3 regions of the Reinekea marina genome follow, and region 1 is predicted to be linked to each of the others. Evidence: predicted binding sites of a transcription regulator. Region 1 holds the regulator's gene; each other region holds the start of a gene.
What was found. The regulator FliA, encoded in region 1, starts transcription of late flagellar genes. The targets are predictions, from matches to a motif close to CTAAAGTTNNNNNNNNNNCNGCCGATA.
Positions count from the first base shown of each region.

Region 1 (4,274 bases):
GGCCAGATGAATCCTCAATATGAGCGGTTAGAGTCTCGCCTACAAACGCTAGGTTTTACACGGAGTGTGGTCAACAAATTAATGGCTCATTACGATCGGGAAGACTCGTTAGAGAGCAACTGGCGTCGTTTGATGGGGCGATTGAGTTCTGCAATACCCGCACCGCTATACGAACCTACCGCTAACGGGGGGGTGTTTGCGGTGAACGGACCTACCGGCGCTGGAAAAACGACAACGATTGCAAAATTAGCGGCACATGCCGTTAAAGATTTTGGCCAAGAACATGTCGCGCTTATATCGTTAGATTGGTTTCAGGTTGGCGGCCAAGATATTTTAAAATCGGTTTCTAGTATTTTAAATGTTGAATTTCATGCACTGACCGAAGGTGAATCTTTGGGTGATAAGTTAACTGAGCTTAAATCTAAGAAAATAGTATTTATTGATACCAGTGGCAGCAAAGAGGCGATGGCCTATTGGAATGCACTGATCAGCAAAGAACGACTATCACGAGTCATTCAAACCATGATGGTGATACCCGCCACCATGCAGCCAGCGGCACTGTCACAATTTATCCAGAATTATACTAATGTGAACTTTGACTCTGTGATTTTGACGAAACTTGATGAATCGGCGAGTTTTGGTGGCGTTTTAGAGCCAGTGCTCAAGCATCGCTGGCCAATTTGGTACTGCAGTGACGGTCAGAATATCCCACAAGACATTGAAATGTGTGAAGTAAAGCCACTGGTCCAGCGTTTGGTTTCCAGTTTGAATGGCCGTAATTCTAAGTCTCCAGCGACAGAAGTGGCGCTAAAAGTCGGCTAAATTTATAATTTTAAAGAGAATAGCGCGCAAAATTCGATGTCTGTTCTATACTGAGCAGCAAGAAAGGAAATAGGTAATGAATTCAGTGAACCCAGTACAAGTAGTCGCGGTATCCGGCGGAAAAGGTGGTGTCGGGAAAAGCAATGTATCTGTAAATATGGCAATAGCGTTGGCCGAACAGGGCAAACGCGTGGTATTGCTTGATGCCGATCTTGGGTTAGCGAATCTTGATATATTGTTAGGCTTATCTGTGAATAAAAACATCAGTGATGTTTTGGCAGGTGAAGCCACTTTATCTGAAGTCATGGTAGAAGGCCCTTCAGGAATAAAAATCATTCCAGCCTCTTCAGGTACTCAACAAATGGCCAATTTAGGCGAAGTTGAACACGCAGGTATTATCACCGCCTTCAGTGAATTGTCTGATTATATGGATGTGCTAATTGTTGATACCGCGGCCGGTATTTCAAAAACAGTGACGAGTTTTGTTCGTGCAAGCCAAGAAACTCTGATTGTCGTGACCGATGAACCCACCTCTATTGCCGATGCTTATGCGCTGATTAAAGTTCTAGAACGAGATTGTCGTCTTAATCGATTCCGTGTTGTCGCAAACATGGTTCGTACGCCAAAAGAAGGGCAAGCATTGTTTAATAAGTTGGCAACCGTCGCGGATCGCTTCTTAGATGTAACCTTACAATATTGCGGCTCTATCCCTATGGATGAAGCCGTACGAAAATCCGTGCAGCGTCAAAAAGCTGTATTAGAGGCGTATCCACGTTCAAAAGCTGCTGTTGCTTATCGATCGTTGGCGCAAAAAGTCGCAACCTGGCCACTCCCTGTAACACCAAAAGGCAATCTAGAGTTTTTTGTCGAGCGTTTAGTGCAAGGTGTTGGGGTCGCCTAAGATGTCGGTGCAAAAATATACTATGTATAAAACCGAAAAAACGATTAATTATGAACAAATGATCGATCAGTATGGACTATTGGTCAAACGTATTGCTCATCATTTACTCGCTCGGCTGCCCGATAGCGTGCAGCTAGAAGATCTAATTCAATCGGGCATGATTGGGCTATTTGAAGCCGCCGGCAATTACGATCAAAGCAAAGGGGCGAGTTTTGAAACCTATGCCGGAATTCGTATTCGAGGCTCAATGCTAGATGAAATTCGTAAGGGCGACTGGATACCGAGAAGTGTGCATCGTAACTCTAGGCGTATTTCTGATGCTATTCACGTAATTGAAATGCGTGAAGGCCGTGATGCTCAAGATCACGAAATTGCTGAAGAATTAAACATCAGCATAGATCAATATTTTGGTTTATTAAAAGACACGCAAGGCTCTCGTTTATTTAGCTTTGAAGAACTTGTCGAAAACAATAATTCAGAGCATAAAGAGCCTAGACCCGAACTAGTGGATGGTGAAGCCCCTATTGTTGGGTTACAAAATGATCAAATGAACGATCAGCTCGTTGAAGCCATGAAAGCGCTGCCCGAACGGGAGCAAATTGTCATTGCACTTTATTACGAAGAGGAATTAAACCTTAAGGAAATAGGCGCGGTGATCGGCGTAAGTGAATCTCGAGTGAGCCAAATCCATTCTCAGGCAACCATGCGTTTGCGTTCTAAAATGCGTGACTGGACCTGATTCATTTTATTATCCCTAATTTCCTTTATTTATTATAAACTTATCGAAATTTCTGCCGATAACTCACTATAGTGATTGATTGGCGGATGATTATTTGATCATAGCAATCTAAAAAACTGGATAGTGCTGAACTTCAGTCTATCATTAAATAGAGGTTGCTAAAGATAGGCTATAGGAGGTCATCTTGGACAAAAATATGAAAATTCTAGTTGTTGACGATTTTTCAACCATGCGACGAATCGTTAAGAACTTGTTGCGAGATCTGGGTTTCACGAATACACAAGAAGCTGACGATGGCGCAACGGCTTGGCCTATGTTGCAATCGAGCGACTTTGATTTTGTGGTAACCGATTGGAATATGCCAGGCATGACGGGTATTGAGTTATTGCAGAAAATTCGTAGTGACGACCGGCTGAAAGATATTCCCGTATTAATGGTGACTGCCGAAGCTAAGCGCGACCAAATCGTTGCAGCGGCTCAAGCAGGGGTAAACGGCTACGTCGTTAAGCCATTCACTGCTGCGGCGCTAAAAGAAAAAATTGAAAAAATCTTTGAGCGCGTAGACGGCTAGTTTATCGCCTATTCTTCCGGGGGAGTTTATGTCGGAAATAGAACATGACTCTAATGAGTTTGAGGAGCTGCTGAAAGCTAAAGCACCTGAACTTATGCAACATGTTGAAGCGGGTAACATTGAATTAGCCGTAAATGTGTTAGAGCAATTACAACAAGCACGGATGCCAGATATCGGTAGCGACTACGATCTTGTTTCTGCGCTGAAAGAAAAAGCATTAGTTTTGCATGATAAAATTGAAGATGGTGAGCTTGAAGAAGCAATGACCACTTTGCAAGAAATGCAAACTGTGCGTGACCGTGGCTTATATCAGGAAGTCGGCAAGCTTACCCGTGCATTGCACAGTGCTATTACCAATTTTCATATTGATGGCGATGATGAAGTTGATCACAACGACATTACCAATATGAGTGAGGCGACCGATCGGCTGAGCTATGTGATGAAATTAACTGATCGAGCCGCAAATAAAACACTCGATTTAGTGGAAGACAGTCTTCCCGTAGCAGACGCATTGAAAGATGAAGCCAGTTCATTGAAAGCAGAATGGGAACGTTTGGTTCAACGTGAGATGACGCCTGATGAATTTCGAGGGCTTTATTGGCGGTTAGATGAATTTTTTAAACGGTTAGATGACGATACCCAGAAACTATCGGGCAATATGACTGAAATATTGATGGCTCAAGATTTCCAAGATTTAACCGGTCAGGTCATCACTAAAGTTACTGGGTTGGTGAAAGAAGTCGAAACCAGCCTAGTAGACCTAGTCTTTATGGCGAGCCAAGTTGAGCAAATCACCGGAATGGTAACAAAAGGTGAAGAATCGAAATCAATGGTCGATAAAGACATGAAAGGGCACGGTCCACAGATTAATTCAGAAAATGATGAAGAAGTGATGGGCAGCCAAGATGATGTTGACGATCTTTTATCTAGTTTAGGTTTTTAAGGGGCACCTATGGGCTTTGAAGCGGATGACGAAATTCTCCAAGATTTTATGGTAGAAGCCGGTGAAATTTTAGAGCAGCTGTCTGAACAGCTTGTCGATTTGGAAAATAGACCGGACGATAAAGACTTATTGAATTCCATTTTCCGTGGCTTCCATACTGTAAAAGGCGGGGCCGGATTCTTACAGCTAACGGAACTCGTAGACTGCTGCCACGTTGCTGAAAACGTTTTTGACACTCTTCGAAACGGTCAACGCTCCGTTGATGCCGAGCTCATGGATTATGTGTTACAAGCCTTAG
Region 1 covers NZ_JAUFQI010000001.1:1,690,766-1,695,039, forward strand. Annotated here, with positions in the region: gene flhF (flagellar biosynthesis GTPase FlhF) at 1-822, shown strand, start outside; gene QWZ13_RS08940 (MinD/ParA family protein) at 899-1,723, shown strand; gene QWZ13_RS08945 (RNA polymerase sigma factor FliA) at 1,746-2,462, shown strand; gene cheY (chemotaxis response regulator CheY) at 2,659-3,033, shown strand; gene QWZ13_RS08955 (protein phosphatase CheZ) at 3,062-3,976, shown strand; gene QWZ13_RS08960 (chemotaxis protein CheA) at 3,986-4,274, shown strand, end outside.

Region 2 (4,274 bases), 180 kb from region 1:
AACGTCGCTATCCGTAACGCGGGTGACGGTATCTCTTTAGCGCAAACTGCTGAAGGTGCCCTAGGCGCAATGACTGAAAACCTACAGCGTATTCGTGAGCTAGCGGTTCAGTCTTCTAACGCAACTAACTCAGACGATGACCGAGTTAAGCTACAAGCGGAAGTTAAGCAGTTGATGGCGGAAGTCACACGTACTGCCGATGAAACAAACTTCAACGGCCGTAACCTACTAGACGGTTCTTTCGAAGGTACCTTCCAGATTGGTGCGGATGCGGGTCAAACCGTTGATGTGAAAATTTCAGAATTGACTGCAGAGAAGTTGGGTACCAGTTCTCAAGCGGGTGTGAGTTCTTATTCCACAGGTACTGCGATTGGTAACGGTGACTTAGTAATCAATGGCGAAACGATTCGTGCTTCGGTAGCTGGTGATGATCAGTTGTCTTTCGGAACTAAACGTTCGGCTAGTGCTATTGCAAAGGCAGCAGCAATTAATGAATCTAGTGATCAAACTAATGTTGTAGCTACCGCAAATGAAAACGTAATGTCAGGTAGTCAAATGGTTGCTGGTACTACTGCTACTGCTACAGCTGCTTCAGCAATCGTACTGAATGGTGTATCCATTTCACTCGAAGGTACAGCAAATGCCACTGAAGCAGACTTAGCCGCCACACGAGGCTCGGTTATTGAATCAATTAACGCTCAATCAGGAAAGACCGGCGTTATAGCAAGTGATGGTGGGAATAATGGTGGCGTTACATTAACCGCAGAAGATGGGCGAAATATTACCATTACATCAACAGTAAACGATCTGGCTGCGTTTGGGTTGAAAGATAGTGATACAACGGCTGCTAGTGCAGAGGAGTCTTTTGCCTCGGTAACTCTTACAGCACAAGACTCTCAAACCAATATTGTCATAGACGGAGGAAATGGTACCGGAAATGGAGATATTTCAAACACCGGTTTTGCTGCCGGTGAGTACGGTGGTCAAATTAGTTCGACAACAACACAAGAAAGTAGTCAAGCATGGGATACAGATGCTGCTACTACCTTGGCGGCATCAACGACCAAGGCGTTACAGGATGGTGATTTAGTAATAAATAATGTTGCCATAAGAGCCTCTTCGAGCCTTGACGATACCTCATCCTATGCTGATGCAGCTAATGCTGCCAGTTCATATACTGCTGCATCAGGTATTGCTATCGCTGCAGCGATTAATGACTCCACAGATCAAACTGGCGTTACTGCTACAGTAAATGCAACAACATACACTGGTGTAACAACCGGTGCTGCGACCACTGGTGGTACTGCAGGTGATACTCTAGACTTAAGACTAAATGGAGTATCAATTACATTGACTGAAACAGGTGATTACGAAAAGAATAAAGCGAATGCAATCACTGCAATTAATGAAAAGTCTGGTCAGACGGGAGTTGTGGCAGAAGATAACGGTAAGTCACTAACTTTAACGGCCGCTGATGGTCGTAACATAACAATGTTTGCTGTTACGCCTGCTGCAAATGCTGGTGATGAAAACGAATTTGGTCTCGAAGGAGTTGCATCTGGAGTTGTGGCAAACGTCGCGCAAACTTCTACCTACTACTCTACTGTATCGCTATCATCCGCTAGCGCGTTCGAAGTGAGTGTTGGGTCAAATGGTATTGCTGGATTGACAGACTCTGGATTCCAAGCAGGTTCATTTGGTGGCGGTGAAGATGGTCAGTACTTAGCTGACGTCGATATCTCTACTTTTGAAGGTGCGCAGTCTGCTATAACCGCAATTGATAATGCTTTAAGCACCGTTGCTAGCCAACGTGCAGAACTCGGTGCATTGCAAAACCGATTCGAGTCTACCAGCTCAAACCTTCAGATTACGTCTGAAAACTTGTCAGCGGCAAACTCTCGAATCCGTGATGCGGACTTCGCGGCCGAAACAGCCGAACTGTCTCGTACCCAGGTACTACAGCAGGCCGGTATTTCGATCTTAGCTCAGGCTAACCAGCGTCCACAGCAGGTATTATCACTACTCGGTTAATAGCGAAACCATTGGGGAGGGTCGCTTAGCGGCCTAACCCAGCGCTAAAGCTCTTGAATAAAGTAGTTTTAAGAGTAATCGACAGGTGAACGGAGGTGTTAAAGTATGAATGAAATTAGTATGCAGCCATCGCTAAATGCTAAGCCTTCCGCACCAACGCGCGACACTGGAAAGTCGGGGTTTAATGGAATAAAGCCCACGGTAGAGCAAGCGGAAGCACGCCAGGCCGAGAAAAGTGACTCAGTAACTTCATATGCATCACAGCAAAAAGAAGCCGCCGAGAAACCTAAAGAAGAAAGCGTTGAGCAAGCTGTAGCGAAACTTAACGATTATGTTCAAAACACAGAGCGCAAGCTTGAGTTTCAGCTAGATGAAGATTCTGGCAAAACAGTGATAAGAGTTTACGATAAAGTATCAGATGAGTTGATTCGTCAGATGCCGAATGAAGAAGCCTTAGAACTGGCTCAACGCTTAAGTCAAGAAGAGCCGCTGATGTTGTTTAGTGCGCAGGTCTGATAAAAAAACCGCCTTTGGCGGTTTTTTTTGTTTTGGGCTTCGGGCTTCGAGCTTCGGGTTTGAACCTAAAACTTAAAACCTACAAGCTAATTATGTGCTCTCGGTGAGCGATCTTGAAAGGCCTGTTAACATTCTTGATATAATATCTAATTGATTGATCCATTTCGTACCTAATTCTTTGTCTAAATAATTTACCTTCTGACCAATCCATATTTGTGTTTTAAGTTCAGCTGCTGAACTATAGGTAATGTTTAAAAATCGTTTCTTTTCTGAAGCACTCGTTCGGGACATGCCTTCGGCGATATTCGAAGGGATAGACAGGCCGGATCGGGTTGCTTGGTCTTTAAAGCCCCAGTCCCTTAAATCCTTTAATTCAATGTATAATTCGGCACTCAATTGAGCAGAAGCTTTCCAAACGTCTAGCTTTTCAAAATTCATATAATCATCCTTGATTAGTTTTTCAGAATCTAAACGTTACAGGAGTTTTGAAACCTTGAACGTAAACTGAGTCACAGGGTGGGGATAGTTTTGAGCGGCGGGCTATGGGCTGCGGGTATCAATCTTTAAACCAGAAGCTCGCAGCCCGCAGCCAAAAACTGCTCTCCAAAACCCCTAAAGTTTTAACCAAATCGGCCGATACAATAATCAACCCATGGTCTATCCTAAAATCATGGTTTGGTTTTTGCATTAAGACACTGTTCAACGTTTAAAGGTTATCGGTTATGGCGGGCATACAATCACTGGGTATCGGTTCTGGGTTGCTAACTTCAGACTTAGTCGATCAATTAGTGGCTGCGGAAAGGGCGGCAAGTGATCTCCGTTTGGACGGTAAGACTGCTCGTGTAGAGGCGAAGATTTCCGCTTATGCCGAAGTCCGTAAGGTGATGGATGGTTTGCAATCGAGTATTGGCAGTCTTGCTCAAGCCAGTACTATTCAAAGCAGCTCAGCCAGCTCTTCTGATGAATCTGTGCTTACTGCAACCACTACTAGCCTAGCTGAACCGGGTTCTTATCGTATCGAAGTAGATGAAATCGCTAAAGCGCACTCTTTGGCGAGTATGCAATTCAGTTCCGTGGATGACACTGTGGGTACGGGCACGTTAACTTTTAAGTTTGGTACCACTACCTATGACGGTTCTGATGAATATTTAGCGTTTGAGCAAGATGCCGACAGTGCAGTAACCTCTATTGATATTACTTCTGAAAATAACACCTTAGGCGGCATACGAGATGCCATCAATAATGAAGATTTTGGTGTGTCGGCTTCAGTGGTGTACGACGGTACGGGATACCGTCTATTGCTCACCAGTGAGGAAACGGGTGAAGAAACCAGTATGGAGATTGAAGTCTCGGGTGATGCTGGCTTGCAATCTTTAGCATATAACAGCGCTCAGCATGATCCTGCCAGTAACATGACCGAAACACAATCGGGTTCGGATGCGCTGATACGAATCAACGGGCTAACCGTTACAAGTGCAACGAATAAATTGGATCAGGTTGTGCGCGGCGTGACCATTAACCTAAATGAAAGCAGTTTAACGGGTGTCATGCTAAACGTAACCCGTGATACCGATGAAATTGCCGATAAGCTTGAAGCGTTCGTCGAAAAATATAATGAGTACAAAACTATTTACGATGAACTAACCAAATACAACCCAGATGATGAAATTGGCGGTATTTTGTTAGGTGATAACGTATTGCGTACCGTGCAATCACAATTGCGTGCG
Region 2 covers NZ_JAUFQI010000001.1:1,870,922-1,875,195, forward strand. Annotated here, with positions in the region: gene QWZ13_RS09940 (flagellin N-terminal helical domain-containing protein) at 1-2,031, shown strand, start outside; gene QWZ13_RS09945 (flagellar protein FlaG) at 2,137-2,547, shown strand; gene QWZ13_RS09950 (four helix bundle protein) at 2,638-2,985, opposite strand; gene QWZ13_RS09955 (hypothetical protein) at 3,090-3,257, shown strand; gene fliD (flagellar filament capping protein FliD) at 3,270-4,274, shown strand, end outside.
Region 2: the regulator FliA is predicted to act here: its motif matches at 2,089-2,115, upstream of QWZ13_RS09945 (flagellar protein FlaG).

Region 3 (4,274 bases), 320 kb from region 1:
TATTTTGGTGCCATACAAAAACAAAATATTAATGCTCGAGTGGTGACACCTATTTTTAAAGATAAAAAGAACGGTGAGTATAAGATTATTTCCTTTTTCGCAAAAAAAGCGAGAGGTTCAATGGTCAGGTATATACTTGATCGCCCCATTAAGTCTATAAATGATGTGAAGTCATTTAACTACGATGGCTATCGTTACTGTGAAGAACGTTCCGCCAATGACGAATGGGTCTTTATTCGCGATGAACAATAATAAGGCAACATTATGAAAAAAACTAACCACCTGTTTTTAAAAAACTTTCTGTTCGTTTGCGCAACATTGATAACGGTAGGCTGCGCACAATTATCCCCTCAACAGGTTGCATTTACACCAGCAATTGAAGCTGAAGGCTTAATCAGTGGTACTGGTACGTTGAGTTTAAAGGCGACGGATATACGTCCATCGAATGTTATCGGCGTCCGAGGAGGCGCATATACTTCAACAAGTACGATAACACCGAAAACGCCATTGACGACGGTAGTGGAATCAATTGCACGACAAATATTAGAGCGTGGTGGTTTTATGCTGACAGACTCATTGCCGGATCAAGCCCTTGAAATTCAAATAAAAGAGCTTAGTTTTGAAACGACCGATCAAAAAGCCAGTATAAAGCGTAATACGGCGGTAGCAGCGATATCTGTGGTGGTTGAGAAAGGCAGTGTTACCTACAAGAATAACTACAAGACGACTCAATATATCGAAACCCTTGGGTACCCAAGTGAAGCGGAAAACGAAGCTTTGTTGAACGATGTTTTTGATTCTGTGTTAGAACGTATGTTTCGTGATCCAAAGTTAGAATCTTTTTTACAATAACAACCAAAAACCTGCACTGGGAAATTAAGTGTGGTCAATTAGCCAAATAAGGAAACCCTATGATATACCCAATGTTCGCCATGATTATGCTGACATTTTTTATTGGTCTTTATACTTTTTATGTGCGAGTACAAAGTGTGCGTCGACGAGAAGTTAACTACCGGGCTTATTTGCTTATGAAATCTGAGCAGTTCCCTGAACAGGTTCAAAAAGCAGGTCGCAGTTTTAATAACCAGTTTGAAATTCCGATGTTGTTCTATGTAGTTTGCTTAGCGTTTTTGGCGCTCGACATTAACTCTGAGTTTGCATTGGTGATGGCTTGGGTGTTTTTTGGATTAAGAGTTGTCCATGCTGGAATCCACTTAACGTATAATCATCTAATGCATCGATTCAGTGTTTTTTGGATGTCTGCATTAGCGGCTTTGGCGATGTGGATTAACCTAGTTTTGAATATTGCATAGTGTAATAGGGTGCACTCGTTATGAGTGCGCCCATCAGAATTTACTTATACATCGTCTAAATTATGCTCAATAAAATAATTGGCCATAAAATCTACAAAGGCGCGACTTTTCGCCGATAGGTATCGGTTTTCAGGGTATACAACATGAATAGTTCTGGTCGGAATATTCACTTCCGGCAGCAAGTTTACTAATTTTCCAGATTCAATGTGTTCTCTGATCATGTAGTAAGGCAGAGCCGAAATACCCATGTCATTCAATGTCGCTTCGCACAACGCGTCTAAATCATTCACGGTGAAACGACGATCTTTGTTGATCAGAGCGGCTTCCTTCAAAAAGCGCTTGATCCAACGAGGTTCAGCGAAGTCGATACCAGAGACCATCAGTATGTAATGGTTGGTCAGCTCCTGAAGGGTTTCTGGCCGACCATGTTTTTCTAAATATTCCTTAGAAGCAACAATGATTACCTTTTGGCGCGCGACAGGACGTGCGACGAGTCGGCTGTCTTGTAAAGAGCCAAGGTGAATGGCTAGGTCTATACCTTCACGAACGAGATCCATGCCTTTATCGGCTAAGGTTAAGTCGAAATTTACATCTGGGTATTGTTCTAGAAACTTAGCGAAAATTTTCATCAGCATTGCGCGACCAAACGTCGGCGTTGCAGATATCTTTAAGGTGCCCCGAGGACTGGTTTCTAAATCTTTTACCATGTGCTCAGCTTCTTCTAAGTCTTCCAATAACCGGCTACAACGATTAAAAAACAATTGTCCGGCTTCAGTTGGGCTGACTGACCGCGTTGTTCGATTAAGTAAGCGAACGCCTAAACGATCTTCCAGTAAACTGATTTGTTTACTGACGGCGGAAGGGGTAAGGCCTAGCTGGTGAGCTGCGTTGGTAAAGTTATTTGCTTTAACCACAGTGGTAAAAATAATGAGTGAGTCCAATCGAGCCATAGAAACATCCAGTGATTTGATGAAGATCGCACAATCTTATAGGCACTTTGATGAATAATCCATATTTATCTATGAAAATAATTTGAAAGTGGTTGAGAGTGCAGATTTGAGCATATTTAGCTGTATTTAGCTCCATATTAATAGAATATCGGCCAAAATTTATACGTTTAAGGCGGGTGAATCGACAGAAGAATCAGTAAATATTCGAATTCTATTGAATTTATAGGGTAATTCATAAGCGCTTTATCTTTTGAAGCTTACAAACCGTTACCAAGTGCTTTTAAAGTTATAATGAGATTGGCCGATACCTCGAAGGTAAGGTTATACCTGTACTAGGTGTAACATTGGTTAGAGGGATTCCCTATGCACCACCCAATATCAGGCTATTCCGGTACTACGGTGAATTACGACCGTCCAAATCGAGATCAGCGCGCAGAAGCAGCTAACCGAATGCTCGATAAAAACCCAATATCTGTAAATCAGGCGCAAGAAGCCGAAACCGTTGAAGCGCCATCAAAAGCGATCAATTTTGATGTAGATGCTTTGGTTGACCAGATCTGGGGGTTTGCCCAACAACGAATTTCAGATGCGAAAGCCAATGGAGCATCAGAAGATCAGATTGAAAGTATGTTTGAAGCCGCCGAGCAAGGTGTAAAGCAAGGCTTTGGCGAAGCAAAAGAGATTTTAGACGAACTCGGTCAATTAGACGAACCGTTGACTATGAAAATAGATTCAGCCTTTGGTCAAATTATGGACCGCCTAGATGAACAAGACTTGAGTGTTCCAAGTAATCGATCTGAGCCAATTCAAGCGCCTATTCAACGTTCATCGGCCAGTTCAAATGTTGATCGCCAAATCAATATGTATCAATACGAGCGCCAAACCTTTTCATTAAATTTGACCACCAATGAAGGTGATAAAATTATGATCCGATCGGTTGCTGAATCTTCTAGTACATTAGAAGATAAGCGATTTGGGCGTGAATCCTCAACGGTATGGGGTAGCCAGCAGTCTTCGGGCTTTCAATTGATGATAAAAGGAGATCTAAACGAACAGGAAGCGGCAGATCTTGATGCCTTGTTAGCTCAGGTAAATGAAGTAGCGAATGAATTTTATGAAGGCGATTATCAAAAAGCATTCGATATGGCGACTGAGTTAAACATAGACGGCAGTAGCATGCGGTCCATGGACTTAAATATGAAAGAAGTTGAAGCTAAAGGTGTTGGCGTTTATGCAGAAGTGGCCGAGCAACCCGCTAAAATTCCGGCTGGTTTATCTCCATTGAAAGAGTATGCCGAGAAGCTACTCGCTAGTCAGGAGCAATGGTTTGAGCAGTTTAACAGCCGAGATGCCTTTTTGACGGTTATTGAAAATCATCCGATGAACCGTGGAGAGTTATTCGATACGCTTTCATCATTACTGTCTTAAAGACTCTGAATTTCACACAAATTCCTATAAACTAAGCACCTCATCATTTGATAGGTGCTTTTTTTGTGAATCTCTTCTTGTACCACACAGCGGGCTGTCACCTTTGTGAATTGGCAGAGCAAGAGCTCTCCAAGTTACCTCTTAAAGATACTGTCTCACTTGTTTTAGTTGATATTGCCGATTCCGAGCCATTAATGAAGCAGTATGATGTTAGAATTCCTGTCATAAAGCTTGAGTCAGTCGATAGCGATTTAGGCTGGCCATTTTCATGTGAAGATGTGGTTCATTATCTTGCACAAAATAATATCGAACTGTAGTAAAGGGTAGTTTAGATGTCTTATAAATCAGTCTGTTTAGGTGCGTTTTTCATGGCATTTTTGGCGGGGTGTACTTCGATGCCAAAGAAAACGGAAACCATATATGAAGCCTTGGTAGTCGATACCAGCTTACGTAGCGTGGTAAATCAGTGTGCTGCTTTAGGTTCTGAAGAAAAGAAAATGATTGTAGAGGCACGAAATTCTTGGTGGCAAAGAAATGCGAGCCATGTAATGGCCGCTGATTGGGGGTTGCTCAAGCTCAATTG
Region 3 covers NZ_JAUFQI010000001.1:2,015,683-2,019,956, forward strand. Annotated here, with positions in the region: gene yaaA (peroxide stress protein YaaA) at 1-252, shown strand, start outside; gene QWZ13_RS10710 (YajG family lipoprotein) at 265-852, shown strand; gene QWZ13_RS10715 (MAPEG family protein) at 912-1,313, shown strand; gene QWZ13_RS10720 (LysR family transcriptional regulator) at 1,358-2,263, opposite strand; gene QWZ13_RS10725 (DUF5610 domain-containing protein) at 2,627-3,691, shown strand; gene QWZ13_RS10730 (glutaredoxin family protein) at 3,757-4,008, shown strand; gene QWZ13_RS10735 (hypothetical protein) at 4,024-4,274, shown strand, end outside.
Region 3: the regulator FliA is predicted to act here: its motif matches at 2,544-2,570, upstream of QWZ13_RS10725 (DUF5610 domain-containing protein).